3 regions of the Pseudocitrobacter sp. CD920760 genome follow, and region 2 is predicted to be linked to each of the others. Evidence: predicted binding sites of a transcription regulator. Region 2 holds the regulator's gene; each other region holds the start of a gene.
What was found. Region 2 encodes CRP, which controls carbon source genes, mostly activating them, when cyclic AMP is high. Its sites were predicted from a motif close to ATGTGANNNNNNTCACAT; they were not measured.

Region 1: the regulator CRP is predicted to act here: its motif matches at 6,551-6,568, upstream of drpB (cell division protein DrpB).
Region 3: the regulator CRP is predicted to act here: its motif matches at 3,158-3,175, upstream of hpt (hypoxanthine phosphoribosyltransferase).

The regions. Positions count from the first base shown of each region.
Region 1 is NZ_CM173490.1:3,272,212-3,282,114, reverse strand. It holds gene AC1MKH_RS15450 (flavocytochrome c) at 1-271, shown strand, start outside; gene AC1MKH_RS15445 (FAD:protein FMN transferase) at 332-1,297, shown strand; gene dcuR (two-component system response regulator DcuR) at 1,278-1,997, opposite strand; gene AC1MKH_RS15435 (sensor histidine kinase) at 1,994-3,613, opposite strand; gene AC1MKH_RS15430 (N-acetylmuramic acid 6-phosphate etherase) at 3,779-4,675, shown strand; gene AC1MKH_RS15425 (porin) at 4,734-5,927, opposite strand; gene drpB (cell division protein DrpB) at 6,627-6,896, shown strand; gene AC1MKH_RS15415 (phosphohydrolase) at 6,954-7,649, shown strand; gene AC1MKH_RS15410 (DNA cytosine methyltransferase) at 7,707-9,122, shown strand; gene AC1MKH_RS15405 (very short patch repair endonuclease) at 9,103-9,597, shown strand; gene yedA (drug/metabolite exporter YedA) at 9,572-9,903, opposite strand, start outside.
Region 2 is NZ_CM173490.1:4,760,525-4,770,427, forward strand. It holds gene mdcE (biotin-independent malonate decarboxylase subunit gamma) at 1-164, opposite strand, end outside; gene AC1MKH_RS22490 (biotin-independent malonate decarboxylase subunit beta) at 164-997, opposite strand; gene mdcC (malonate decarboxylase acyl carrier protein) at 990-1,289, opposite strand; gene AC1MKH_RS22500 (triphosphoribosyl-dephospho-CoA synthase) at 1,299-2,165, opposite strand; gene mdcA (malonate decarboxylase subunit alpha) at 2,165-3,820, opposite strand; gene AC1MKH_RS22510 (hydrolase) at 4,070-5,092, shown strand; gene AC1MKH_RS22515 (YheU family protein) at 5,089-5,307, shown strand; gene AC1MKH_RS22520 (phosphoribulokinase) at 5,334-6,203, shown strand; gene AC1MKH_RS22525 (OsmC family protein) at 6,335-6,739, opposite strand; gene crp (cAMP-activated global transcriptional regulator CRP) at 7,042-7,674, shown strand; gene AC1MKH_RS22535 (YccS/YhfK family putative transporter) at 7,723-9,798, shown strand; gene argD (bifunctional acetylornithine/succinyldiaminopimelate transaminase) at 9,791-9,903, opposite strand, start outside.
Region 3 is NZ_CM173490.1:874,218-884,120, forward strand. It holds gene AC1MKH_RS03970 (hypothetical protein) at 36-554, shown strand; gene AC1MKH_RS03975 (glucose/quinate/shikimate family membrane-bound PQQ-dependent dehydrogenase) at 708-3,098, opposite strand; gene hpt (hypoxanthine phosphoribosyltransferase) at 3,304-3,840, shown strand; gene can (carbonate dehydratase) at 3,933-4,595, opposite strand; gene AC1MKH_RS03990 (ABC transporter ATP-binding protein) at 4,701-5,627, shown strand; gene AC1MKH_RS03995 (ABC transporter permease) at 5,624-6,394, shown strand; gene AC1MKH_RS04000 (PTS sugar transporter subunit IIA) at 6,496-6,936, shown strand; gene AC1MKH_RS04005 (polysaccharide deacetylase family protein) at 6,998-8,245, shown strand; gene panD (aspartate 1-decarboxylase) at 8,251-8,631, opposite strand; gene AC1MKH_RS04015 (Rpn family recombination-promoting nuclease/putative transposase) at 8,906-9,820, shown strand; gene panC (pantoate--beta-alanine ligase) at 9,847-9,903, opposite strand, start outside.

The DNA of each region.
Region 1 (9,903 bases), 1.5 Mb from region 2:
GACCGCGCTGCGTGCGCCAATCAACGAAGGCCCGTTCCACGCGATTCAGATTGCGCCAGGTGTGCACCACACCATGGGCGGCGTGACCATCAATACCGATACCTGCGTGCTGGATAAAGCGCACAAGGTGATCGCCGGGGCGTACGCCGCAGGCGAAGTGGTTGGCGGCATCCACGGTGGCAACCGTATCGGCGGTAACGCTGTCGCCGATATCATTATCTTTGGTACACTCGCCGGTCATCAGGCCGCAATGCGCGCAAAACGCAGCTAGCAGCCCATGAAACCCCGGTAGCCCAGGCTACCGGGTTCTCTTTTGTGAAAGGAGGCTGGAATGTCAGATGATGCACGCGTGTACAGTTATTCCGCGGTCCTGATGGGCTCGCCCATTCTGCTTAAACTCTTCGAACACAACGAATCGCTCGCCTCCCGCGTTTTTCACCTCATCAAGCAATACGAAGATCTCCTCACCGTTAACCGCGCGCAATCGCAGGTCATGGACATCAATCACGCCGCAGGATTAAACCCCGTCAGCGTCAGCCGCCCGGTTTATGAACTTATTAAATGCGCCAAAGCCGCAAGCCTTGTACGTGGTGGCGCGTTTAATCTGGCGATTGGCCCGCTGGTGAAACGCTGGAAAATCGGTTTTAAGGGCGATAGTGTGCCGCCTGCTGAAGATATCGCGCAGTTGCTGGCGCTGACCGATCCACATAATGTGGTGCTGGATGATGCCAAAAGCAGCGTATTTTTGACGCGTGCCGGGATGGAAATCGATCTGGGAGCGATTGCAAAAGGTTACATCGCTGACCGCGTGCGCGACTATTTGCGCCAGCAGGGTGTGAAGCTGGGATTGATTAATCTTGGCGGGAATGTGCAGACGCTGGGCTCGCCGGAGGGCGGTTGGTCGATTGGCCTGAAGAAGCCCTTTGCACAGGATAACGCGTTGCTCGGGGCCATTGAGGTGGTGAACAAGTCGGTGGTGACCTCTGGCGTCTACGAGCGCTTTTTCGAGCTGGACGGGCGCCGCTATCACCATATTCTTGACCCGCGCACCGGGTATCCGCTGGATAACGAGCTCGACAGCGTCACCATTATCGCCAGCGAATCGCTCGACTGTGATCTCTGGACCACGCTGATTTACGGAATGGGCGTTGAGAAGGGCACAGAGGCGCTGCGTAGCCGCCCGGATATTGAAGCGATATTTGTCACCAAACAGCGGGAGATCATTCTCTCATCGGCCAGACATTACCGGTTTACGCTGCTTGATGACGATTACCGGCTTACTGTGCGTACTGCTTAAGCAGGCCGTACTGTTCCGGCAGCAGGTGATAGCGATACACCGGGCGTCCGGTTGCGCCGTAGTGAATGCTGGTAAACAAAATATTAATCTGCGCCAGCCAAATCAGGTATTTACGGCATGATACGCGCGAGATATTCACCGCGTTCGCCAGGTCGTCGGTGGAGAACTCGCTTTCCGGATGCGCGTCAATCCACTGGCAAATCGTGCGCAGCGTCTGCGGCGTTAAGCCCTTCGGCAGACGTTTGGTGTCAGCCAGTTCCGGCGCGCCGCCGTGCAGCAGGCGATCGACATCGGCCTGTTCGTAATACTTATGATTACCCATCAGCTGTTTTTTCTCACGCCAGCCGGTTAACGCCTCTTCAAAGCGCGGGAACTGGAACGGTTTGATCAGGTAATCCACCACACCATAATGCATCGACGTTTGAATAGTTTCCGCATCTGAAGCGGAAGAGATCATGATAACGTCGATGGCCCGGCCCGATGCGCGAATGATCGGCAGCAGATCCAGCCCATTATCCTGTTGCATATAAACATCCAGCAGCACCAGATCGATGGGCTGCACACTCTCTTCAATAAATTCGCGAGCCTGGCTGAGGGTTGACGCGATACCACAGCAGCTAAACCCCTCAACCCGTTCGATATAGAGACGGTTCAGGTCGGCCACCATGGCATCATCATCAACAATTAACACATTAATCACTCGGCATTCCTCTCGCTGTCCCAGGGGATTTGTACAAAAAATTGCGTAAAGACGCCCGGCTCTGATTCCACGGCGATGCTGCCGCCGAGGTTTTCAGTTTGTTGCCGGGCCAGAAAGAGCCCGACGCCGCGATTCTCGCCTTTCGTCGAAAAACCTTTGGTAAAAATAGCATCAATTTTATCCGGGGCGATGCCAGGCCCATCATCACTGACTTCACTGGAGAGCCAGCCATTTTGATAGTGCAGCAGCAGGCTTATCTCGCCTTCCGGCTGGCCGGACATGGCGTCCAGCGCATTTTCAATCAGGTTGCCCAGCACGGTGACCAGTACCGCCACCTGTTGCTCGTTGGCATTGTCCGGCACGCGCGACTCCTCTGCCAGCGTCAGCGTAAACCCGGCCTCTTTTGCGCGATTGATTTTGCCGAGCAGGAACCCGGCAACAATCGGTGATTTAATTTTATGCTGAATTTCGCCGATATCGGTCTGATAATTTTGCGCGGTTTGCAGGATGTACTCTTCCAGCTTGTCATAGCGCTTGATGTGCAAAAGCCCGAGGATCACGTGCAGTTTATTCATAAATTCGTGAGACTGGGCGCGCAGGGCATCAACATAGTTAACCATACCATCCATGCGTTGCATCAACTGGCTGACTTCGGTTTTATCGCGGAAGGTGCAAATCGCACCAATCACGCGGTTCTGGCTGCGGACCGGCACGGTGTTGGTGAGTAACAGACGCCCATTGCAGCCCACTTCTTGATCCGGAATCGCGACTCCGGTTGACAAAACCTGTTGCAGGTTTCCCTGCAACGGCGCGTGTGGCGGTTCTCCAGGCTGGCGATTGTTGGCGGAGAGCAGAATTTGCCGCGCGGTATGGTTAATCAGCGTCACGTTCCCGAGGCTATCGACGGCGATCACGCCTTCTTTAAGCGATTGCAGCATCGCCTGACGCTGTTCAAACAGCGTAGAAATTTCGTAGGGCTCAAGGCCGAAAAGAATATTTTTCAGTACCCGAACCAGCACCCAGGTCCCGAAGCTGCCGATGATGGCGCTAAAGAGCACGAACCAGATGGCGTTCCAGCGGCTGGCGTTGATTTGCGCCTGAACATCGTTCATCGAGATGCCGACAATCACCACCCCAATCTGACGGCGCTGTTCGTCATAAACTGGCGTAAAGACGCGCAGCGCCTCTTCCAGTACGCCGTGGTTCACCGAGACATTTTCCTGGCCGAGCAGGGCGGGCTGTAAATCTTCTCCGATAAAGCGCTGGCCGACGCGGCGGGGATCAGGGTGCGAATAACGAATGCCATGCATATCGGTCACCACCGCATAAAGCAGATGATTACGTTGTTCCACGGCGGTTGAAATCGGTTGAATAATATCGCTGTAAGAAGGCGAGGTGAGGCCGCGTTTGATCTCCGGCGAATCGGCGAGGGTGCGCGCGATAGCAAAGGCGGTATCCTGCAACCCCGTGCGCGTGGCTTTGGCGATTTGCGCAAGATAAAAGGTGTAGATAACCAGCAGGACGGCACCGATGACACCGCAGACCATCAGGGTGACCAGCGTACTGAGCTTCATCGGACGTTTTGGCGCGCGTTGAGGCTGCTGTAAATCGTGCATCGGGATCCCTGTCGTCAATAATAAACACGCATTATCGCTGATAAGCCTGATTTCTTAAAGCAGTGTAACCCTTACCAAATCAAACGTCTCTTTGTGACGCCACTCGCAGGCTATCCATATGAAACACTTTATATTGAGAGGCAACTCATAATAAGGAGGCAGTTTATGAGCATTAAGCTTACCGATGCAGTCATGGAACGACGCAGTACTGTTACCGCCGATATCGACAGATTGTCCACTGAGGACATGCTTAACGTTATCAATCAGGAAGATAAACGTATTGCCGATGCCATCACGCCTTGTCTGGATGAAATTACCCGTTTAGTGGATCAAGCTGCGGCGGCGCTAAGCCGCGGTGGGCGTTTAGTGATAGTCGGCGCAGGCGCGTCGGGGCGTGCCGGGATGTTGGCCGCCAGTGAGTTTACCCCGCAGGGCCGCGGCCCGGTTGTCGGGCTTATCGCCGGTGGGCCGCAGGCGATGCTGAATGAAAAAAGCGAAGCCGCGTACGATTACGATCGCGGAGTGCTGGATCTCCAGGCCATCGGCTTTAATGATAAAGATATGCTACTGGGCCTGACCGTCGGTGGAAAAACGCCGTGGGTCTGGGGCGCACTGCGTCACGCCTGGTCGCTGGGCGCGCCGGTAGCGGTGCTCACGCGTAATCCGCAAAGCGAAGCCGCCCATCTGGCGTCGTTGGTTATCGCGCCACAAACCGGGGCGGAAGTGGTGGCAGGCTATGGTAATCCGAAAGCCAATGCCGCACAGAAGCTGATCCTGAATATGCTGACCACCGGGCTTGCGATTCGAAGCGGTCGGGTTTACAGCAATTTGCGCGTGGATCTCGACGGGGATACTACCCAGTGGTGCGAACGTCAGATTGCGATTGTGATGGAAGCGGGAAGTTGTTCACGCGGCGTGGCGAAAGCGGCCCTGGAACGCTGCGATCATCATTGTAAAACCGCAATTCTGATGGTGCTCACAGGAATGGAAGCACAGGATGCGAATGCCCTGCTGGCGCAGAACAATGGTTTTGTGCGAGTGGCGTTGCAGGAAGCGCCGTAAGGTTTCTGGATTGATAAACGAACAAAGCCCGCAATGCGGGCTTTATAATATGTAGGGATTAGAACTGATAGGTCAGGCCAACACCCACAACGTCATCGGTAGAGATACCGTTGTCGTGGTAGAATTTCACGTCGTTATCCAACATGTTGATTTTGTAATCAACATAAGTGGACATGTTTTTATTAAAGTAATAGGTTGCAGCTACGGAGATATAGTTCACCAGCGTTTTATCGGTGTATTCGGTGACATTGTGACGACCATTATAACCACCTAAGTCTTTACCCTTAGAATAAACCCAGGCTAAAGAAGGACGCAGACCGAAGTCGAATTGATACTGCGCAACCGCTTCAAAGTTTTGGGTTTTGTTGGCGATACCGTCATCACCATAAGGGGTCATATTACGTGTTTCAGCATACATTAACGCTAAGTAAGCGCCATTTGTACCTGAAGCAGCACCATCATATTTCATACCGATGGTCCAAGCTTCTGCCTCATCCCCGCCCGCGTATTTGCTATAACGGTTGTGAATAGTGCCAGCAGCGACTTGATCGTTGGTACGGTCAGAGGAAGAATATGCCGCACCTACGCTCAGACCTTCCAGTACATCGCCAAAGTCATAGGTTGTAGAAATACCAAAGCCATCACCGTTGTCCAGTCGGAAATCATCACCATCGTGGCGGTTTTTAGTGCCTTCATTCTGGCCGTCATCAGTGCCACCACTTTCGTTATTGCCTTGATACTGCAGTGCAAAATTCAAACCTTCTACCTGACCGAAGAAGTCAGTGTTTCTATAGGTCGCCACGCCGTTGGCACGGCCTGTCATAAAGTTATCTGTCCAGGTATAGGAGTCACCGCCGAATACCGGCAACATATCGGTCCAGGCTTCAACGTCGTAAACGACACCGTAGTTACGGCCATAATCAAATGAACCCGCATCTGCATACTTCAGGCCAGCGAAGGCAAGTTTCATGTAACCATTACCGCCAGCAGATTCAGTATCATTAGCGATCATTTTACCCAGCGCCTGTCCATAACCAGTCAGCTCTGGAGTAATCTGAGTCTCACCTTTGAATCCCAGTTCTACGATAGATTCATCACCGTCATCACCCGGATTGTCAGAGAAAGTATGACGTGCATCGACTTTCCCATAGATATCCAGTTTGTTCCCGTCTTTGTTATAGATTTCTGCCGCATTTGCTGCACCAGCCACTAATAATGCCGGGACAATAATTGCCAATACTTTTCTTTTCATTATTTATTTCCTTTAAATAATAATGGTTATGAATGCTTTTAGATAAATCAGCATTACATCGGCGATATTAGCCATAGAGTTCATTTTGTTTTACGTCAAAGATGTAACTATTCTATATTAAATATTGCAAAATATTTCTTTAATTGTTTATTTGTATGCATTGAATTAAATATATATGTATTGTGAATTCATGTGATTGATTTTATTGTGTTTTATATATGCAAATCTCTTAATGCATTCAATGCTTATATATGATTTAACGGCGGGGAGGGGGAGGGAAAAATCAAAAAAAAAGCCCGATCAAAAACTCATCGGGCCTGCTATAGATGAAAAAAATATTAACGAGTGCAGTGTAAAACAACAAAAGGCTAATAACAGACTTATAGTTGCATGAACAGAATGAAAAATAAAGTCTGGAAACGGATCGTTAAATATCAAAAAAATGAATGTATGCATCGAAAGCATATAGTGAAATTATGTTCATCAATAAGATCATAAAACCATGACGCGGGACCTGTTATGGATTGTGCATCACCTCACAAAATTGCCGAAGATCAAACGATCGGCATTTTGCCCTCAGGCAGGACCGACCAGTACTACTCAGCGTGAAAAGAGTCGCTATAATGTGACGGCAATCACATTTGCTCCTTAAGTGGAATTGCGGCAACAACGATTTTCCTCGCTAAATGAGAGTGTTATATGGAAGAAACAATGACGCGTGGCCCTGGCGGTAAGCTGGCGTTATGGGTTTTTTATGCGTTCTGCGGCTATTTTGTCTGGGCGATGGTGCGTTACTTTTGGGTTATTAGCGAGGTAGAAACCATTCCTGGCGCGACGCTGGATGGCGAAATCGCCTCAACCTCCGGCAAACTGCTTGGTGCGCTTGCGGGGTTTATCGTGCTCGGCATTGTCGGGTTGATCCTCGGCGGCATCGCCTGGTATACCCGTCCTCGTCAGATTCAGGAATGATGCGCTAAGCGAATTTTGTTATTCTCGCGGCCTGGAAACGGATTAAGGCCGCAAAGCATGACAATCGATGCCTGGCAGCAGCGTTTCGAACGCTGGTTCGCACAACATTACCCCGGTGGCGATGCCGCCCACGATATTTCCCATTTCCGCCGTGTCTGGCACAGCGCCAGACACATTGCCGCCGACGAGCCGGTCAACTTACTGGTGCTGCTCACGGCCTGCTATTTTCACGACATTATCAGCCCGCCCAAAAATCATCCCGATCGTTCTCGCGCTTCGCGGTTATCCGCCGAACGAACGCAGGTCATTCTGCGTCAGGATTTCCCTGATTTCCCGGACGATCTCTTTCCCGCGCTGGCGCACGCCATTGAGGCCCACAGTTTCAGTGCGCAGATAACGCCACGGACCCTGGAAGCGAAAGTTGTGCAGGATGCCGATCGTCTTGAAGCGTTGGGCGCCATCGGTCTCGCGCGCGTCTTTGCCGTGTCGGGCGCCCTGAACACGCCGCTGTTTGATGCGGATGATCCTTTTGCTGACTCTCGCCCATTAGACGATAAACGTTGGGCGCTGGATCACTTTCAAACCAAGCTGTTACGGTTGCCGCAAACCATGCAAACGCCCAGAGGGCGCAAGCTTGCGCAACATAATGCGGATTATCTGGTGCAGTTTATGGCGAAACTGAGCGCTGAGCTGAGCGGCGACCCGCAGGGTCTGGATGAGGCGGTGGTGCGCCGATTTGCGCCGTCGGAATGAATTTCCTGCTGCAAAGTATGGTAATCTCACGCTTATTTGTCTGGTCTGGTTGAATCTATGCAACAGAGTGAGTCACTGAGTGCGGCCCCGCATCGGGCGGTTGAAACCGATGCCCAGGCACTGCTTGAACAGGTGCTGGAAATATACGATCTCAAAACCATCGTGGCGCAGCTGAATGCGGTGGGCGAGCAGCACTGGAGCCCGGCCATCGTTAAACGGGTGGTGACGCTGGCGCGTGCCAATACGCGGTTGAGTGATAATGAAGTTGCACAGCTGACGGCTTTATTGCCCAAACCTCCCGCACATCATCCAGATTACGCATTTCGTTTTGTCGATCTGTTTGCCGGTATCGGCGGCATTCGCCACGGGTTTGAAGCCATCGGCGGGAAGTGTGTGTTTACCAGTGAATGGAACAAACACGCGGTGCGTACCTATAAAGCTAACTGGTTCTGCGATCCGCACGAGCATCAGTTCAACGCCGACATCCGTGACATCACCTTAAGTCATCACACTGATGTGAGCGACAGCGAAGCCCAGGCGCATATTCGTCAACACATTCCCCAGCACGATGTTTTGCTCGCGGGCTTCCCGTGCCAGCCGTTTTCCCTGGCGGGCGTATCCAAGAAAAATGCGCTGGGCCGTGCGCACGGTTTTGCCTGTGATACGCAGGGCACACTGTTTTTTGATGTGGTGCGCATCATCGACGCGCGCCGTCCGCCTGTCTTTGTGCTGGAGAACGTCAAAAACCTCAAAAGCCACGACGGCGGTAAAACCTTCCGCATCATTATGCAAACCCTGGATGAACTGGGGTACGAAGTCTCGGATGCGGCGGATATGGGCGCAGATGACCCGAAAATTATCGACGGGCAGCACTTTTTACCGCAGCACCGCGAACGTATCGTGCTGGTGGGTTTCCGACGCGACCTTGGTCTGCACAAAGGATTTACCCTGCGCGATATTCCGGATTACTACCCGGCACGGCGACCGGATTTTGGCGAACTGCTGGACCCAATAGTGGATGAAAAATTCATTCTCACCCCTGTGCTGTGGAAATATCTCTACCGCTACGCGCGTAAGCATCAGGCAAAAGGTAACGGTTTTGGTTACGGCATGGTTGACCCGACCCGTCCCGGCAGCGTGGCGCGTACGCTTTCTGCACGCTATTACAAAGACGGCGCGGAGATCCTCATCGATCGCGGATGGGATAAAGCGCTGGGTGAGAAAGATTTTGACGATCCGCAAAACCAGAAGCATCGCCCGCGCCGCTTAACGCCACGGGAATGCGCGCGCCTGATGGGCTTTGAACAACCTCAGGGGTATCAGTTCCGTATCCCGGTTTCTGATACCCAGGCGTATCGCCAGTTTGGCAACTCGGTGGTGGTGCCGGTCTTTGCCGCCGTGGCGCGTCTGCTGCGTTCGCGCATTTTGCAGGCCGTTGCGATGCGAGAGAAAAATGGCGGACGTTCACGATAAAGCCACCCGCAGTAAAAACATGCGGGCGATCGGCACGCGCGACACGGCGATTGAAAAACGCGTCGCCGCGTTGCTCGCCGAGTGCGGCTTTGCCTGGACCGCGCAGGAGAAAAACCTGCCGGGGCGGCCCGACTTCGCGCTGGACGATTACCGCTGCATCATCTTTACCCATGGCTGTTTCTGGCATCATCACGACTGCTACTTGTTTAAGGTCCCCGCCACGCGTACGGAATTCTGGCTGACAAAAATCGCCAGCAATGTGGCGCGCGACAGGCGCGATGTTGCCCGACTGCATCAGTTGGGCTGGCGGGTATTGATTATCTGGGAGTGCGCCCTGCGCGGGCGTGAAAAACTGGCTGATAACGAGCTGAAGGAACGGCTGGAAGAGTGGATCTGCGGCGGCGAGGGCAGCGCGCAGATCGGCACTCAGGGGATGTCGCAACTGGCGATTACTTCTCTACCTGACACGATGTAACGCTGCTTTTCGCGCCGACCAGATACTTTCCTAATGTCACCAGCACCACGGCGGCGATAATAATCACCAGCGCCAGCCACTCGACGCCCGATAAACGCTCGCCGTTAAACCCGGTACCCAACAGTACCGCCACCACCGGGTTAACATAGGCGTAGCTGGTTGCGACCGCAGGCGACACGTTGCGGATTAAAAACATATACGCATTGATGGCGATGATGGAGCCGAACACGGCCAGATACGCCACCGCCAGAAAGCCAGAAGTATCCGGCATTGTGGTCAGACGCTCACCCGTCAGCAGAGAAGCGC
Region 2 (9,903 bases):
GGGAAATGGTTATTGGCATCGGGAACAACAGCCACAAAACGCACCGCTTCCCCGTTAATTTCGCCATCAGCCGCCTGGACTGACGGGCAAAGACCTTGTACGCGTTGTGCGTTCGGGGCCAGTTTTTCCAGCCACAATGCCCCACGGCTTACTGAGTTACTCATCATTTCACCTCCCGGGCAAAAAGCGCTTTAATCTGTTCAGAATCAGCCTGTTTGCGGGTATCGAAATTCGTCAGGCGATCCAGATACCAGTCGTAGTTATCGGTGCGATGTTTCGCCGGTACGCCTTTGGCAATCGCGTCGTTCATCGCCGCTTTCACCGCGTTAACGCCGTCACCCACCAGCGCATCGACCAGACCGCTTTGATAACGCACTTCGCCACCGGTCATGCTCCAGATAAACGGACGGTCGCGGGAGTCATATTCGGCAATCCCGGCTTCCTGTTCGATAACCTGCGGGCCGTTCAGGCCGAGACGCGCTTCGCGGGTGACAATCAGATAGCTGCACAGCGCGGCCGCGATAGACATCCCGCCGAAGCAACCAACGGTACCGGCGACAATCCCGACCACCGGGGTATAACGGCGCAGATCAACAATCGCGGCATGGATATCGGCAATCGCCGCCAGGCCGAGGTTGGCTTCCTGTAAGCGCACACCGCCGGTTTCGAGGCAAAGTACAGCCTGTGTCGGGATACCGTTACGGTTATCTTCCGCCGCCAGTTCAAGCGCCGCCGCCATTTTCGCGCCGGAAACTTCGCCCATGCTGCCACCCTGGAACGCGCCCTCAATCGCCACCACTACGGCAGGTTGACCGTTGATGGTGCCTTTGGCGACAACCATGCCGTCATCGGCCTGCGGCACGATGCCCTGCGGCCCAAGCCACGGTGAAACAATGCCTTCAAACGGGTCCAGCAGTTCGCGATAGCTGCCGTCATCCAGCAGCGCGTGCGCACGCTGACGTGCTTTTAATTCGATAAAACTGCGGTCATCACGCATAGCTCACCTCCTCAAAGACCTGTTCGATACGAATGCGAGCCACGCCCGGGGTTGCACCAAAATCGTGGATCACCAGCTTGCCGGAAGGCAGTTCGCTCACAAGGCTCAGGCGGTTAAACAGCGCTTCCCAGCGGGCGCGGCTGTTGTCCACCGAGGTGGTGATATCAATCGTCAGGGTTTTCTCCTGGTCGGCGGTGAATAACACCTCCATATCCCCGGAGCCCACAACGCCTGCCAGTGCTTTGCCGCTTACAGTGCGGCTGGCAGGCAAAGAGATCGTAATGTGTTCCATAACATCCTCTTAATTCGGTAAATAAGGCGCGGAAGACGCGTCAATACGGTCGAGAAACAGCGTGGCGGCCAGCAGGTCGGCAGCGCCGCCCGGTGAAGCGTTGAGCGCCAGCATTTGCGCATCCAGCGTTGCCAGCGCCTCGCGCCCTTCAGGCTGTGCGGTTCCGCCAGCAAGCAGGACCGCGCGCGCGCCGTTTTGCATGGTTTCAAGACCGTGCATTCCGCTGCGCGAAAGCACGCAGGTGTCGCTAAGCGAGGTCATGATCGCCATCAGTGCATCCAGCCTGGCGTGCGTTTCGCTGCTGCCGTTGAAGCGGCTTAAACGAAGCTGCGGCAATGCACGCTGCATCACATGCGGGAAAGCCTGTTGAGCTTCTTCCCTCGCGCCCGGCACACGGTAGCGGTGCGTGGCGCGAAGCCCTTTGCTGAACACTTTCGGTGCAACGGCATCCGGCAACATCGCCAGTTTCGCCGCCGTGGTGCTAATGGCTTTCGCCGTACCGGCACCGCCGAGCATCGCCACCGCGCTGACCAGCAGGCCCAGCGCCCAAATCGCGCCACGGTGGGTATTCACGCCGTCAGTGGCGGCCATCATCTGTTGCTCGCCTTCGCGTCCCAGTCGCCCAATGGTTTGTCTGAGCGCAACATCCGCCGGACGCTGCCAGCTTTGCTGCGCCAGGGCATGAAACGTTGGGGTCAGGCTGTGGGCGGAACGCTCCATCAGCGCCAGCGTCAGGTCGTGATGCGCCCCGCTGCCCCGGCTGTCCACCAGACCGGGTTTCGGGCTTAAACGTGCTTCGTCGACAAGACATTGCGTGGCGGTTCGCGCCAGCCATTCGGCACCGCCTTCAACCTGAATCTGTGGCAGAAGTTTCATTACCAGCTCCGGAATTTCGCAGGTGGGTTGTACAAACCACCGGACCATTCCACCAGGTCGGACACGCTGCTGGCAGCCAGCAGGGAACGGGTGGCGTCGGTACGGCGAATGCCCATATCTTCCGGATAAACCACTTTGCCGCTCTTACGCAGCTCAGCAACGCGTTTGGCGTCTACGCCGAGGCCAATATCGGTAATACCAGCAACGGCGGCGACCATCGCGCGACGTTCTTCCAGGCTTTCCGCACGGTAGAGGTAAGCGATACCTTCTTCGGTCAGCACGTGAGTCACGTCATCGCCGTAAATCATGACTGGCGCCAGCGGCATCCCGGAGGATTTCGCCACTTCAACAGCATCCAGCGTTTCGACGAAGGTGGGTTTCACGCCGGCCTGGAAGGTTTCCACCATCTGGACGACGAGTTTTTTACCGCGCTGCATCGGGTCTGGTTCAGTGATCATGTTCAGCCAGGCAGGCGTAGCATGACGACGACCGTGTGGGTCATGACCCATGTTTGGCGCACCACCGAAACCGGAGAGACGACCACGGGTTACGGTCGAGGAGTTAGCGAGGCCATCAACCTGTAACGTTGAACCGATAAACATATCCACCGCGTACTGACCTGCTAACTGACAGAACGCGCGATTAGAACGCATTGAACCGTCGGCACCGGTAAAGAACACATCAGGACGGGCGCGGATGTACTCTTCCATCCCCAGTTCGCCACCGAAGCAGTGCACGCTTTCCACCCAACCACTCTCAATCGCCGGGATCAGCGTCGGATGCGGGTTAAGCGTCCAGTGTTTACAGATTTTGCCTTTCAGGCCGAGCTGTTCGCCGTAGGTTGGCAGCAGCAGTTCAATTGCGGCGGTGTTAAATCCGATACCGTGATTGAGTGACTGCACCTGATGCTCTGCGTAGATGCCTTTAATCGCCATCATCGCCATCAGGATGTGTTCTTGTTTAATCAGACGCGGGTCGCGGGTAAACAGCGGTTCGATAAAGAACGGTTTGTCCGCAACGACCACGAAATCAATCCACGAGCCGGGAATATCCACGCGCGGCAGGTCGCATTCATCGTCCACCAGTTCGTTCACCTGAGCGATGACGATACCGTCGTGGAAGGCGGCTGCTTCAACCAGTGCTGGCGTATCTTCAGTACTGGCGCCGGTGTAAAGGTTGCCTTTGCTGTCGGCTTTAAAACCGGCAATCAGCGCCACGTTCGGGGCCAGGTCAACATAGAGGCGGGAGTAGAGTTCGATGTAGGTGTGAATCGCCCCGATTTCCAGCAAGCCATCTTCCAGCAGTTGCGAAATACGCAGGCTCTGCGTACCGGAGAAAGAGAAGTCCAGCTTGTGGGCGATGCCTTTCTCGAAAATGTCGAGGTGTTCACTGCGACCGACGCTTGGCATGATCATATGCAGGTCGTGAACAATCTGCGGGTTCACTTCAGCAAGGGAACGAGACAGGAAATCTGCCTGTTTTTGGTTATTCCCTTCTAATACCACTCTGTCGCCCGGGGCGATCAGTTTTTCCAGCATTGCGACAAGGTCTGCCGTCGGTAGCACCTTGCCCTGCACCGGTACAGACGCCAGGCGGCGCTGTTTCTCAGTGCGTCGCGTGTTCCATACCCGTGCGGGTGTTTGCCCAGATAACATTATTAACCTCCTGATTCAGCGAATCATTTTGATTTGCTTAACACTAAGAAGAGTCTGAACCCTGGTGAGAAAGTCATCAATTAAGCTTAGGAAGGAATCATTAGCTTGAGAGTAATAATCACATTAAAAATTTGTGACGCAGGTCAACTCAAAAAGGGGTAAAAGAGGCTACCACCGCCCATTTTCTTAAACACAATCAAAAAGTGACGGTATAGTAGTCAGCAGATTAAAAGAGAACATCGCAACGTTATGGCCCAAATTACTCCCGCAGAGTTTGCTGTCCCGCAGGACGACTCCTCATCATTTCGCCCGATGCCCGGCGTCAGCAACCCGCACCTGCAAACCATGCTGCCGAGGCTCATCCGCCGTCGGCTACACTTTACGCCGCACTGGCAGCGCCTCGATTTACCGGACGGCGACTTTCTGGATATCGCCTGGAGCGAAGACCCAATGCAGGCGAAGCACAAGCCGCGTCTGGTCGTATTCCACGGTCTGGAAGGCAGCCTGCACAGCCCCTATGCGCACGGTCTGATTCAGGCGGCGAAGGAACGCGGCTGGCTCGGCGTGGTAATGCACTTTCGCGGCTGCAGCGGCGAACCAAATCGCCTTAACCGTATTTATCACTCTGGTGAAACAGAAGACGGCACCTGGTTTTTAAACTGGCTGAAGCAGGAACTGGGCGATGCGCCCACGGCGGCGGTCGGTTATTCACTCGGCGGCAACATGCTCGCCTGCCTGCTGGCGAAAGAAGGCCCTACGGTTCCGCTGGATGCTGCGGTGATTGTCTCCGCGCCATTTGTGCTGGAAGCCTGTAGCTATCATATGGAAAAGGGCTTTTCGCGGGTGTATCAGCGCTATTTGCTGAACCTGTTAAAAGGCAACGCCTCGCGCAAACTGGCGGCGTATCCCGGCACGCTGCCGGTCGATTTGCGCCAGTTGAAGCGCGTGCGCAAAATCCGTGAATTTGATGACCTGATTACTGCCAAAATTCACGGTTTCGCCGACGCTATCGACTATTATCGTCAATGTAGCGCCATGCCGTTGCTCAATCAGATAGCCATTCCGACGCTGATTATTCATGCGAAAGACGATCCGTTTATGGATCACCACGTTATCCCCGACGCCGACGCCCTCCCCGCCTGCGTCGAATACCAGTTAACGGAACATGGCGGTCACGTCGGCTTTATCGGCGGCACCTTCCGCCGCCCGCAAATGTGGCTGGAGCGACGTATTCCCGACTGGCTGATGCCGTGGCTTGGAGGTGAAAAATGATCATTCCGTGGCAAGACATCGACGCTGAAACGCTCGATAACCTGATTGAAAGCTTTGTGTTGCGTGAAGGCACCGATTATGGTGAATATGAACGTTCACTTGCGCAAAAGGTCGCCGACGTAAAACAGCAACTACAACGCGGCGAAGCGGTACTGGTGTGGTCGGAACTTCATGAAACCGTCAACATTATGCCCCGCAGCCAGTTTCGCGGTTAATCTTACCGACTCGGGAGTTGTTCGCTATGTCTGCCAAACATCCGGTTATCGCCGTCACGGGTTCCAGCGGGGCGGGAACCACCACCACCAGCCTCGCGTTCCGCAAGATTTTCGCCCAACTCAAACTCCATGCCGCAGAGGTGGAAGGCGACAGCTTTCATCGCTACACGCGTCCGGAAATGGACTTAGCTATTCGTAAGGCGCGCGATATGGGGCGTCATATCAGCTACTTCGGGCCGGATGCCAACGACTTCAGCCTGCTGGAACAAACGTTCCGCGAGTACGGGCACAGCGGCACCGGACAGTCGCGAAAATATCTGCATACCTATGATGAAGCGGTGCCGTGGAATCAGGTGCCGGGAACCTTTACCCCGTGGCAACCGCTGCCTGAGCCGACCGACGTGCTGTTCTATGAAGGGCTGCACGGCGGCGTGGTCACGCCGCATCATGATGTGGCAAAGCATGTCGATTTACTGGTGGGTGTGGTGCCAATCGTAAACCTGGAGTGGATCCAGAAGATGATCCGCGACACCAGCGAGCGGGGTCACTCCCGCGAGGCGGTGATGGATTCCGTGGTCCGTTCGATGGAAGATTACATCAACTACATCACCCCGCAGTTCTCGCGCACGCATCTCAACTTCCAGCGTGTGCCAACGGTCGATACCTCCGATCCCTTCGCCGCCAAAGGCATTCCGTCGCTGGATGAGAGCTTTGTGGTGATCCACTTCCGCAATCTCGATAATATCGATTTCCCGTGGCTGCTGGCGATGTTGCAGGGCTCGTTTATCTCGCATATGAATACGCTGGTAGTGCCCGGCGGCAAGATGGGGCTGGCGATGGAATTGATCATGACGCCGCTGGTGCAGCGGTTGATGGAAGGGAAGAAGATTGGGTGAAGGGTGCAGGCTGGGCCCCTCACCCCGGCCCTCTCCCGCAGGGAGAGGGAGAAAATCAGCGCAGAACCTGAACACCGCACGGTCAGTCCCCTCTCCCTGCGGGAGAGGGTTAGGGTGAGGGGTGTCTCAACTTACCCCTCCACCACCTCATAAGAATGGGTAATGTTCACCGCTTTGCCCAGCATCAGCGCCACTGAACAATATTTCTCAGCGGACAAGTCCACCGCACGGGACACCGCCGCATCTTTCAGCTCTTTGCCGGTCACAATGAAGTGCAGATTAATGTGCGTGAATAGACGTGGCGCTTCTTCGCGGCGTTCAGACGTCAGTTTAACTTCACAATCGGTCACGTCGTAACGGCCCTTTTGCAGAATAGACACCACGTCGATGGCGCTACAGCCGCCCGCTGCCATCAGCACGATTTCCATCGGGCTTGGCGCTTTATCACCTGAGTTGCCATCCATCAAAATCTGGTGCCCGGAAGCCGACTCACCCAGGAAGGTTAACCCTTCAACCCATTTCACACGCGCTTGCATAATTGTCACTCCAGAGTTGCAAATTTATTGTCAGATTACGCGCACATAACAAATCTCGCAACGGAAGTAGACCTGGGTCATGCTGAAGCGAGACACCAGGAGACACACGGCAAAAGCTATGCTAAAACAGTCGGGATGCTACAGAGATACATAAACGTACTGCATGTATGCAGAGGACATCACATACTGGTCGCGACAATCTTTGACGACCAACTTCCCAGGTAGAGGGAAGGATATTATTTCAACCAGTGGCTGCCTGATTTATGCCGCTGGCGATAGCTTATAACAGAGGATAACCGCGCATGGTGCTTGGCAAACCGCAAACAGACCCGACTCTCGAATGGTTCTTGTCTCATTGCCACATTCATAAGTACCCATCGAAGAGCACGCTGATTCACCAGGGTGAAAAAGCGGAAACGCTGTACTACATCGTTAAAGGCTCCGTGGCAGTACTCATCAAGGATGAGGAAGGCAAAGAGATGATCCTTTCCTACCTCAACCAGGGCGATTTCATCGGTGAACTGGGCCTGTTTGAAGAAGGCCAGGAACGTAGCGCCTGGGTTCGGGCGAAAACCGCCTGTGAAGTGGCTGAAATCTCCTATAAGAAATTCCGTCAGCTCATCCAGGTTAACCCGGATATCCTGATGCGTCTCTCGTCTCAGATGGCGCGCCGTCTGCAGGTCACCTCTGAGAAAGTGGGCAACCTGGCGTTCCTCGACGTTACCGGTCGTATCGCGCAGACGCTGCTGAATCTGGCAAAACAGCCGGATGCTATGACCCACCCGGACGGTATGCAGATCAAAATCACCCGTCAGGAAATCGGTCAGATCGTCGGCTGCTCTCGTGAAACCGTGGGTCGTATCCTGAAGATGCTGGAAGATCAGAACCTGATCTCCGCACACGGTAAAACGATCGTCGTTTACGGCACGCGTTAATCCCGTCTGACGGCGTATTGTTCGCGCAATACGCCGTTTTTGTCTCGTATGTGGCGCAGGCTGATTTACCATCCGGAAGTCAACTATGCACTGCGGCAAACGCTGGTGTTATGTTTGCCGGTCGCCGTCGGCCTGATTCTTGGCCAGCTTCAACACGGCTTACTGTTCTCTTTAGTGCCTGCCTGCTGCAACATCGCCGGGCTGGATACTCCCCATAAACGTTTCTTCAAACGCCTGATTATCGGTGGGTCGCTGTTCGCCGGTTGCAGCCTGATTGTGCAACTGCTGTTGGCCGATGATATCCCGCTGCCGTTTATTCTCACCGGTCTGGCGATGGTGCTGGGCGTTACCGCCGAAATCAGCGCCCTGCACGGGCGATTGCTTCCGGCCTCGCTAATTGCCGCGATTTTTACCCTGAGCCTGGCGGGCAATATGCCCATCTGGGAACCGTTACTGATCTACGCGCTCGGCACGCTGTGGTACGGGTTGTTCAACTGGTTTTGGTTCTGGCTGTGGCGTGAACAACCGCTACGCGAGTCGTTAAGCCTGCTTTACCGCCAACTGGCGGAGTACTGCGAAGCCAAATATAGCCTGCTGACGCAACATACCGACCCCAATACCGCCCTGCCGCCGTTGCTTAATCGTCAGCAGAAAGTGGTCGATCTGATTTCCCAGTGCTATCAGCAGATGCACATGCTGGCGGCCAATCAGCACAATGATTACAAGCGCCTGCTGCGCGCCTTCCAGATGGGGCTGGATTTGCAGGAGCACATTTCGGTGAGTCTGCACCAGCCGGAAGAGGTGCAAAAACTGGTCGAGCGCAGCCACGCCGAAGCGGTGATTCGCTGGAACGCGCAAACCGTCGCCGCGCGCCTGCGGGTCATGGCCGATGATATTCTCTATCACCGCTTCCCGACGCGCTTCAACATGGATAAGCAAATTGGCGCGCTGGAGAAAATTGCCCGCCAGCATCCCGATAACCCGGTTGGGCAATTCTGCGCCTGGCACTTCAGCCGCATCGCCAAAGTGTTGCGTTCGCAGCGTCCGCTTTATCCGCGTAATCTGATGGCTGATAAAGAGCGCCGTCTGCCGCTGTTCCCGGCGCTGAAAAGCTATCTGTCGCTGAAATCGCCCGCGCTGCGTAATGCCGCACGTTTAAGCGTGATGCTGAGCATCGCCAGCCTGATGGGCGCAGCGCTGCATCTGCCAAAACCCTACTGGATCTTAATGACCGTGCTGTTGGTGACGCAAAACGGTTACGGCGCGACGCGCGTGCGTATCTTCCACCGTGCGGCGGGCACCCTGGCGGGGCTGGTGATTGCCGCCGCCACACTGCATTATCACTTCCCGGAAGGGTTTGCGCTGGCCGCGATGCTGGTGATCACCCTGATAAGCTATCTGATCATTCGTAAAAGCTACGGCTGGGCGACGGTGGGTTTCACCATTACGGCGGTATATACCCTGCAATTGCTGACGCTCAACGGCGAGCAGTTTATCGTCGCGCGTTTCGCCGACACCATTATTGGCTGCCTGATTGCCTTCGGCGGCATGCTGTGGCTGTGGCCGCAGTGGCAAAGCGGCCTGCTGCGGAAAAATGCGCACTCTGCGCTGGAAGCGGATCAGGAAGCGATCCAGTTAATTTTGAGTGACGACCCTTCCGCGGAAAAACTGGCGTATCAACGTATGCGCGTCAACCAGGCGCATAACGCCTTGTTTAACTCGCTCAATCAGGCGATGCAGGAACCGGGCTTTAATACGCACTATCTGGAAGATATGAAACTGTGGGTGACGCACAGCCAGTTCATCGTCGAACATATCAACGCCATGACCACGCTGGCGCGTGAGCACGACACGCTCTCGCCGGAGCTGATGCAACGTTATCTGGAATCGTGTGAAGTCGCCCTGCAACGCTGCCAGCAACGTCTGGAGTATGATGAATCGGGCAGCAGCGGGGATGTGAACATCATGGAGTCGCCGGATACGCTGTCCCACGGGCCACTCAGCACCATGGAACAGCATCTCCAGCGTATTCTGGGCCATCTCAACACCATGCACACCATTTCATCGGTGGCATGGCGTCAGCGGCCACGGCACGGTATCTGGCTAAACCGCCATATCAACTGACGACTTTCGCCACCGCCTGTGCAAAGCGCGTCATGCCGTCGTCGATGTCTTTTTCTTCCACCACCAGCGATGGCGCGAAACGCATCACGTCTGGCCCGGCGTTCA
Region 3 (9,903 bases), 1.4 Mb from region 2:
GCAGGCACAACCCCAATAATCAAAAAAGGAAATTTATGAATACACTTCGAAATCTGATTCTGACGTTTCTGCTTTTGTTTATGATTGCGAATGCTAACGCCGACATAAAGCTGAAAAACCAGTCTCTCCCAAACCTTAAATTGAGTATCGCAATCCCCGAAAATCTTCATGTTATGTCAGAGGAAATGGCAGCGACACTGCAACTGTCCCAAGCACCACAGGTAAATTATTATGATGAAGTAAAACGGGTATATCTTAATATTACGCAATGGCATCAGTCTTTGCCTGCTGAACACCTGGATAGATTCAAGGAAATGACGCTTAACTCCCTGAAAAATTTTGCTCCCCAGGCCGAAGAAGTGGTGGTGGATGGGCATAAAGCATGGCTGCTTTCATTTAGTCTGCTCCCGGGGAAAGTCAATGATTTAAGATTGATTATGTCACGGGACGGTAAGCTGCTCACGGGGGAGGTTTCTATGCCTGAAGATGCCGTTACGCAGTATCAGACAGTAATGAAAAATGCACTTCTGTCGCTGAAATTTTCGAATGAGTAAATGAAAAGCGCAAAACTGCCTGATGCGCTACGCTTATCAGGCCTACGTTACCTATGCAATCTATTGAATTTACACGGTTTAGTAGGCCGGATAAGGCGTTTTCGCCGCATCCGGCATGAACAAAGCGCACTTTGTCAGTAGTCTGAGCGAATCTTACTTCATATTATCCGGCAACGCATACGCGACAATGTAGTCGCCCATCTTCGTACCAAACGAACCATGACCGCCTGCGGAGATGACAACATACTGCTTGCCATTCGCTTCATAGGTCATTGGCGTTGCCTGACCGCCTGCCGGTAAACGGCCCTGCCACAGTTTTTCACCATTGCTCATGTTGTACGCGCGCAGATAGTTATCGGCGGTTGCCGCGATGAACAGAACGTTACCTGCGGTGGAGATAGGCCCGCCCAGCATTGGCATACCCATGTTAAACGGCACCGGAACCGGCATCGGGAACGGCATGCTGTCTTGTGGGGTACCTATACGTTTTTTCCACACTACTTCGTTGGTTTTCAGATCCAGCGCCGAGATGTAACCCCAGGCTGGCTGCTTGCACGGCAGGCCGAACGGCGACAGGAACGGGTTCAGCGTAACGCCGAACGGTACGCCGTACTGCGGCTGAATACCGGCTTCGGTACCGCTGCCTTTCGCGTCTTTTGGCGGCTCCATCGGGTTGCCTGGGCCGCGCGGGATCAGTTTAGAGACAAACGGCAGCGCCATCGGGTTAGCAATCGCCACCTGACGGTTCGGGTCAACGGAAATACCGCCCCACTCGAACATCCCCAGGTTACCCGGGAACACCAGCGTGCCCTGCTCAGACGGCGGGGTGAAGATGCCTTCATAGCGCATCTGATGGAACATCACGCGGCACACCAGTTGGTCGAACATGGTGGCGCCCCACATATCCGCGCCGGTCAAATCTTTCTTCGGACGGAAGCTCAGTTCGGAGAACGGCTGCGTCTTAGTGACGTAGTCGCCTTTTGCCGCGCCCTGCGGAACCGGTTTTTCCGGGGCCGGAACAACCAGTTCGCCGTTACGGCGATCGAGGACAAAGATGTTGCCGGTTTTCGCCGGTGCGTAAATCACCGGTACTTTCTCGCCTTTCACCGTGATATCCGCCAGCGTCGGCTGGGACGGCATATCCATATCCCACAGATCGTGGTGAACGGTCTGGTAGCTCCACACCAGTTTGCCGGTAGTGGCGTTCAGCGCCACGATGGAGCTGGCGTAGCGTTCCTGTTCCGGCGTACGGTTGCCGCCCCAGATATCCGGGGTGGTCACGCCCATCGGCAGGTAGACCAGATCCAGCTTCGCGTCATAGGCCGCCGGGGCCCAGGAGTTGGGTGAGTTGAACGTGAAGGTGTGTTCATCCGACGGAATAGCGTTCGGATCTTTCGCGCCTGGATCAAACGCCCACAGCAGCTTACCGGTGTTCACGTCGAAGCCACGAATAACGCCAGAGGTTTCACGGGTTGAGAAGTTATCGGTCACCGAACCGGCAATCACGATAGTTTTATCGGTGATAATCGGTGGAGAGGTGGGTTCATACAGGCCTGGCGTGGTATCCGGCATGTTGGTTTGCAGATTGAGGATACCTTTGTTGGCAAAGGTTTCGCACAGCTTGCCGGTTTCAGCGTTGACCGCAAACAGACGACCGTCATTCACAGGCAGAATGATACGACGCGGACAGTCGGCCACCACTTCCGGGCTCGCTGTTTCAGCGCGCGCTTCGTGGTATGAAACACCACGGCAGGTGACGTGCTGGAAGCTGGAATTGGAATTCAGCTGCGGGTCGAAATGCCACTTCTCTTTCCCGGTGGCCGCATCAAGCGCGAACAGACGCTGGTGGGCGGTACAGAGATAAAGCATGTTGCCGACTTTAATCGGCGTCACTTCGTTGGTCAGCTCGCCCGGATCGTCTTCGCGCTTCAGGTCACCCGTGCGGAAAACCCAGGCTTCTTTTAACTTGTGGACGTTCTCGGCGTTGATCTGCTTGAGGGGGGAGAAACGCTGCCCCTCCTGATTACGACCGTAGGCTGGCCAGTCTTGATCCGCCACGGTGGAAATCGGTTCGGCTGGAGTCGCATCTGCACTCAGCGTGCCATTGACCTCCTGCGGGTCATTGAAGCCAGCCCAGGTCAGGATGCCACCGCTAATCAGCAACGCCACAACCAGCGCGGCAACGGCCCCGCCGGAAGGGATAATCAGGCGACGCCAGACAAACGGCAGAATCAGCCAGACACCGAAGAAGACCAGAATATCGCTGCGTGGAGTCAGCGCCCAGAAGTCAAAGCCGACTTCCCAAACGCCCCAAATCATGGTCGCCAGCAGGAACGCGGCATACAGCCAAAGCGCCGCGCGTTTGCTGCGCCACAGCATCACCGCCACGGCCAGCATCACCAGGCCAGCGATAGGGTAGTACCATGAGCCGCCAATGGCGACTAACCAGCCTCCTCCGATGAGAAGATAGAGCCCACAGATAGCCGCAAAAACGGCCGTGAGCACCACGAGTAGCCGTGGTTGTTGTGAATTTGTTTCTGCCATAGAGAATACTCGCGTCAGTTTGTTAATTATTGCTTTCAATTGATTATAGGATTTAACAAGTGTGACGGGTATCACAAAATTTGCTTTATTATCCAGTTCAGCGGAGAAATCGATTTGCTGGTATACTGACGCGCTTGCCGAACGACGTCTGGGCGTAGCGCCGGGATGTCGATAGATTTACCTCTAAAATCATATGGTTAGTTTTATGAAACATACTGTGGAAGTGATGATCCCGGAAGCGGAGATCAAAGCGCGTATCGCTGAATTGGGCCGTCAGATTACTGAGCACTATAAAGACAGTGGCAGTGAAATGGTGTTAGTGGGTTTGCTGCGCGGCTCATTTATGTTCATGGCTGACCTGTGCCGTGAAGTGCATGTCTCCCACGAAGTCGATTTTATGACGGCTTCCAGCTACGGCAGCGGTATGTCCACCACCCGTGACGTGAAGATCCTCAAAGACCTGGATGAAGACATTCGCGGTAAAGATGTTTTAATCGTGGAAGACATCATCGACTCCGGGAACACGCTGTCGAAAGTACGCGAAATTCTCAGCCTGCGTGGGCCGAAATCACTGGCAATCTGTACGCTGCTGGATAAACCGTCCCGCCGCGAAGTGAACGTGCCGGTTGAGTACGTGGGCTTTGCCATTGAAGATGAGTTTGTGGTGGGTTATGGCATCGATTACGCACAGCGTTATCGCCATCTGCCGTATGTCGGAAAAGTGGTCCTGCTGGACGAGTAATTGACGTTTGGTGTCGGATGGCGCTTCGCTTATCCGACCTACCTGTCCTGAGCCGGGTGAGGCGATGCCGCCGCCCGGCTTTTTAACAGGTGTTACTTGTGGTTAGCGTGTTTCAGCTTGAGGTTGGAAATCCCGTGGCGATAGCGCTGCTCCAGGGTTTCGCGGTTGGTTGCCGTCACATCGAGATCGCGCAGCAGGCCGTCGTGAATACCGTAGGCCCAGCCGTGAACCGTCACTTTCTGCCCACGTTTCCACGCTGACTGCATAATGGTAGAGTGACCCAGGTTATACACCTGTTCCATGACGTTCAGTTCGCAAAGCGTGTCCAGACGGCGCTCCTGCGGCATTTCGCCTAACAGTGAGCTGTGTTTGAACCAGATATCGCGAATGTGCAGTAACCAGTTGTTGATAAGACCCAGCTCCGGGTTTTCAACGGCTGCCTGAACACCGCCGCAGCCGTAGTGGCCGCAAATGATGATGTGCTCAACTTCCAGCACATCCACCGCGTACTGAACCACGGAGAGACAGTTCAAATCGGTGTGAATGACCAGGTTGGCAACATTGCGGTGAACAAATAATTCGCCCGGCTCAAGGCCGGTTAAACGTTCGGCGGGAACGCGGCTGTCGGAACATCCAATCCATAGAAAGCGCGGTTTCTGCGCTTGCGCCAGTTTCTCGAAAAATCCGGGGTCCTCTTCCACCAGCATTTTTGACCATAGTTCATTGTTGCTGATGAGTGTATCTATGTCTTTCATGGAGGTTAACGACCTGTAACCAAGTAAGTGCGTTGCGCTAATATAGGTCAACTCGACTTTTTTTAAAACCATACATTGAACGCAAGAATTCAAAAGAGATATTCAATGACCATTGCACTGGAACTAAAACAGCTTAAAAAAACCTATCCTGGGGGCGTCCAGGCACTGCGCGGAATCGACCTGCAAGTGGAAGCCGGAGACTTCTACGCGCTGCTCGGGCCGAACGGTGCGGGAAAATCCACCACCATCGGCATTATCAGTTCGCTGGTGAATAAATCGTCCGGTTCGGTCAGCGTATTTGGCTACGATCTGCAAAAAGATGTGGTCAATGCCAAACGTCAGCTCGGCCTGGTGCCGCAGGAATTTAACTTCAATCCGTTTGAAACGGTACAACAGATTGTTGTTCATCAGGCGGGCTACTACGGCGTTGAGTACAAAGATGCGCTTGAGCGCAGTGAAAAGTATTTAAAACAGCTCGATTTGTGGGAAAAACGTAACGAACGTGCGCGCATGTTGTCCGGTGGGATGAAGCGTCGTTTGATGATTGCCCGCGCGCTGATGCACGAGCCAAAACTGCTGATTCTTGATGAACCGACAGCGGGCGTGGATATCGAACTTCGCCGCTCAATGTGGGGCTTTTTGAAGGATTTAAACGACAAAGGCACCACGATCATTCTTACCACTCACTACCTGGAAGAAGCTGAAATGCTGTGCCGCAACATCGGCATCATTCAGCACGGTACGCTGGTGGAAAACACCTCGATGAAAAACCTGCTTTCTAAACTGAAGTCGGAAACCTTCATTCTGGACTTAGCGCCGAAGAGCCCGCTGCCGACGCTGGAAGGTTATCAGTATCGACTGGTTGACACCTCAACGTTAGAAGTGGAAGTGCTGCGTGAGCAAGGGATTAACAGCGTGTTTGCCCAGCTTAGCGCGCAGGGCATTCAGGTATTAAGTATGCGTAACAAAGCGAACCGACTGGAAGAGCTGTTTGTCTCGCTGGTCCATGAAAAACAAGGAGAGCAGGCATGATGCAGCTTTATTGGGTGGCGCTGAAAAGCATCTGGGCGAAAGAGATCCACCGTTTTATGCGTATCTGGGTGCAAACCCTGGTGCCGCCGGTCATCACCATGACCCTCTACTTTATTATTTTCGGTAACCTGATTGGTTCGCGTATCGGCGAAATGCATGGCTTTAGCTATATGCAGTTTATTGTGCCGGGGCTGATCATGATGTCTGTTATCACTAACGCTTATGCTAACGTCGCGTCCTCATTCTTCAGCGCGAAATTCCAGCGTAATATTGAAGAGCTGCTGGTCGCACCCGTACCGACGCATGTGATCATTGCCGGTTATGTCGGCGGCGGCGTGGCGCGCGGGCTGTGCGTCGGCATTCTGGTGACGGCAATTTCCCTGTTCTTTGTGCCATTCCAGGTGCATTCATGGGTGTTTGTGGCGTTAACGTTGATTCTGACGGCGGTGCTTTTCTCGCTGGCGGGCCTGCTGAATGCGGTCTTCGCTAAAACCTTTGATGATATTAGCCTGATCCCAACCTTCGTGCTGACGCCGCTGACCTATCTTGGCGGGGTGTTCTACTCTCTGACGCTGCTGCCGCCGTTCTGGCAGGGGCTGTCGCATCTGAACCCGATCGTCTACATGATCAGCGGTTTCCGCTACGGCTTCCTCGGCATTCATGATGTGCCACTGGTGACCACTTTCGGCGTGCTGGTGATCTTTATCATCGCTTTCTACATGCTCTGCTGGTATTTGATTCAGCGTGGGCGTGGCCTGCGCAGCTAATTTACTGCCTCCCCCGGCTCTTCCGGGGGAAAAAGTAGACCGCTATCACCGACTTATCTCGTTATTCCCGATACAGTACGCTTTTACCAGGGAGGTAAGCGATGTTAGGTTGGGTGATAGCCTGCCATGATGATAAAGCAGAGGAACTGCTGGAGCGTCTGGAGAAAAAATTTGGCCCGCTGGCTCAGTGCCGGGCGGTGAATTACTGGCGCGGAATGAGCGCTAATATGCTCAGCCGTATGATGTGTGATGCGTTGCATCAGGCCGATTCCGGCGATGGCGTCATTTTCCTGACCGATAAAACCGGGGCTGCGCCTTACCGCGTTGCGGCTTTAATGAGCCATAAGCACGATCGCTGTGAAGTGATTTCCGGCATCGATTTCCCCTTACTCGCTCAGTACTATCCTTTGCGGGAAACGCTCAGCAGCGAGGCTTTCCGTAATGCGATTGTCGATCGCGGCCCGGCAGGCGTCAGCAGTCTTTGGCACCAGCAGCAAAAGAATCCTCCCTTTGTCCTGCTGCATGATGCGTATAAATATTAACCGTAGTTATTGATGTCGCTTTTGTTACAATAGCGACAGTTATTTGCTGCGGTTCTTATCCATGTTGATGCGCTTTGTATTCGTGCTGACGTTGCTGCTTTCCGGCAACGCGGCTGCTGCTCTGACAGCCCCACAAGGGCTTCCTCCTCGCTATATGCAAACCACTGAAGATGCGGCTGTTTGGGCGCAGGTTGGGGATCGTGTCATTACGGTGGGCAATATTCGCGCCGGGCAAATCCTTGATGTGGTGCCCACGGCGGCGGATTACTATGAGTTTCGCTTCGGGTTCGGCACCGGATTTATCGATAAAGATCATCTTGAACTGGTACAAGGGCGGCAGCGCGTCGAGGATGGGCTCGGCGATTTACATCGGCCTTCAAGCAATCAGAACCTGATCACCTGGAAAGATACGCCGGTGTATAACGCGCCGGATGCCGGCAGCGCGCCTTTCGGTACACTGGCGGAGAACTTGCGTTATCCCATACTGAGCGCGTTGAAAGGGCGCTTAAACCAGACCTGGTATCAAATCCGCATTGGCAATCGGCTGGCCTATGTGAGCTCGCTTGATGCACAAATCGACAATGGTATTCCCGTGCTCACCTATCATCACATCCTGCGTGATGAAGAAAATACGCGCTTCCGCCACACCTCCACCACCACCTCGGTACGTGCTTTCAACAACCAGATGACCTGGCTGCGCGACAGGGGCTATACCACCCTGAGTATGTATCAGCTGGAAGGTTACGTACGAAACAAAATGAATCTTCCGGCGCGGGCGGTGGTTATCACTTTTGATGATGGCCTGAAATCGGTCAGCCGCTATGCGTATCCGGTGCTGAAGCAGTACGGCTTTAAAGCGACGGCGTTTATTATCTCGTCGCGCATCAAAGCGCATCCGCAAAAGTGGGACCCGAAATCGCTGCAGTTTATGAGTATTTCTGAACTGCGTGGGATTCAGGATGTGTTTGATTTCCAGTCACATACCCACTTCCTGCATCGTGTTGACTACTCTCGTCATCCGATATTATTGAGCCGCAGTTATCACAATATTCTGTTCGACTTTAAACGCTCGCGCCGGGCGCTGGCGCAGTTCAACCCGCACGTGCTGTATCTCTCTTACCCCTTTGGCGGCTATAACGCCACGGCGGTGCAAGCGGCAAATGACGCGGGGTTCCATCTGGCGGTGACGACGATGAAAGGGAAGGTGAAGCCGGGGGATAATCCGTTCCTGTTGAAACGACTCTACATCTTAAGAACGGATTCGCTGGAGACGATGTCGCGGCTGGTCAGCAACCAGCCGCAGGGGTAGGGCAATCAGGCAACCTGAACCGGAATTGCTTTCGCGGTGCGTTTCATCTCGTTGTCGCCTTCGAAGTAAGCGACTTTCGGACGCCAGGTGCGGGCTTCTTCATCCGGCATGGTGACGAAGCTTGCGATGATCACGATATCGCCCACTTCCGCACAATGCGCTGCTGCGCCGTTTACGGAGATGATGCGGGAACCGCGCTCTGCCGCGATCGCGTAAGTGGAAAAGCGCTTACCATTGGTCACGTTCCAGATATCAATGGCTTCGTTTTCAAGAATACCGGCAGCGTCAAGGAAATCCTGGTCAATGGCGCAAGAGCCTTCGTAGTGCAGGTCAGCCTGGGTCACTTTGACGCGATGGAGCTTACCTTGCAGCATAGTGCGAATCATAACTTCTACCTTTCTACCATAACGATAACAAAGCTGATGTGAATATCAGCTTCAGGAAATTCCTGGCAGTATTGCCCGATTTTGGTTGGGTGTCTACTCATCTGGTGTCGTTTCTTCGCACAGTTTGCGTACAGCTGCGAGAAACTGACGGTAATGAATGTATGCCGTTGATTTTTATCCCGAGCCTGCTTGAGGCGCTAACAATACCTGGCTGACGCCGCGCAGTTGTTCCAGCGATACTGCGCGTACAGGATGCAGGACAAAGGCCGGGATAATGGAAACAGTCGCCACTACGCCGCATGATGCGGTATTCAAAAACTTTTTGACGCACACCGATACGGCACGGGATTTTCTGGATATTCACTTGCCGGAGGAAATCAAAGCGATTTGCGATCTGAGTACGCTCACGCTGGAATCCGGGAATTTTGTCGAAGAGAGTTTACAGGAGCAGTACTCTGACGTGCTTTACTCCGTATCGATGCAGGGACATCCAGGTTATCTGCATATTTTGATCGAGCACCAGAGCACGCCGAGCAAGAAAATTGTCTTTCGGATGATGCGCTATGCTATTGCCGCGATGCACCGCCATCTCGAAGCGGGGTTTCAGCAGTTACCGCTGGTGGTACCTATCCTTTTCTACCAGGGAAAAACATCGCCTTACCCCTACTCGATGTGCTGGATGGATATGTTTGCCTCCCCGGAACTGGCGCGACGCCTGTACAGCGAACCTTTCCCGCTGGTGGACATTACCACCATACCGGACGATGAAATTATGCAGCATCGGCGCGTGGCCATACTCGAACTGCTGCAAAAGCATATTCGCCAGCGCGACTTAATGAAAATGCTGGAGGATCTGGTCACCCTTTTAAGTGCGGAGTACACTACCGAAAGTCAATTAATCACGCTGGTAAACTATATGCTGCTGCGTGGTCATACTGACCAGCCGAAAATATTCTACCGTGAACTGGGAAGGCGCTTGCCGAAGGAGAAAACAATGGGGACTGTTGCTGAGTGGCTTGAAGAGCAGGGAATAATGAAGGGATTAGAACAAGGCATGCAGCAAGGCGAAAGCAATGCCACGCATCGGGTTGCGGCCCGTATGCTGAAAAGCGGCATGTCGCCAGAACTCGTTGCGGAGATGACCGACTTAACCCGCGAAGAAATCGACAAAATCCCCGACTGGCGCTAACCGTCGTCAGCGCCAGTTTCGGTCAATCAGCCTAATTCGACCATTTTGTTGTCGATCAGGCGCGCCTGTCCGAGCCATGCGGC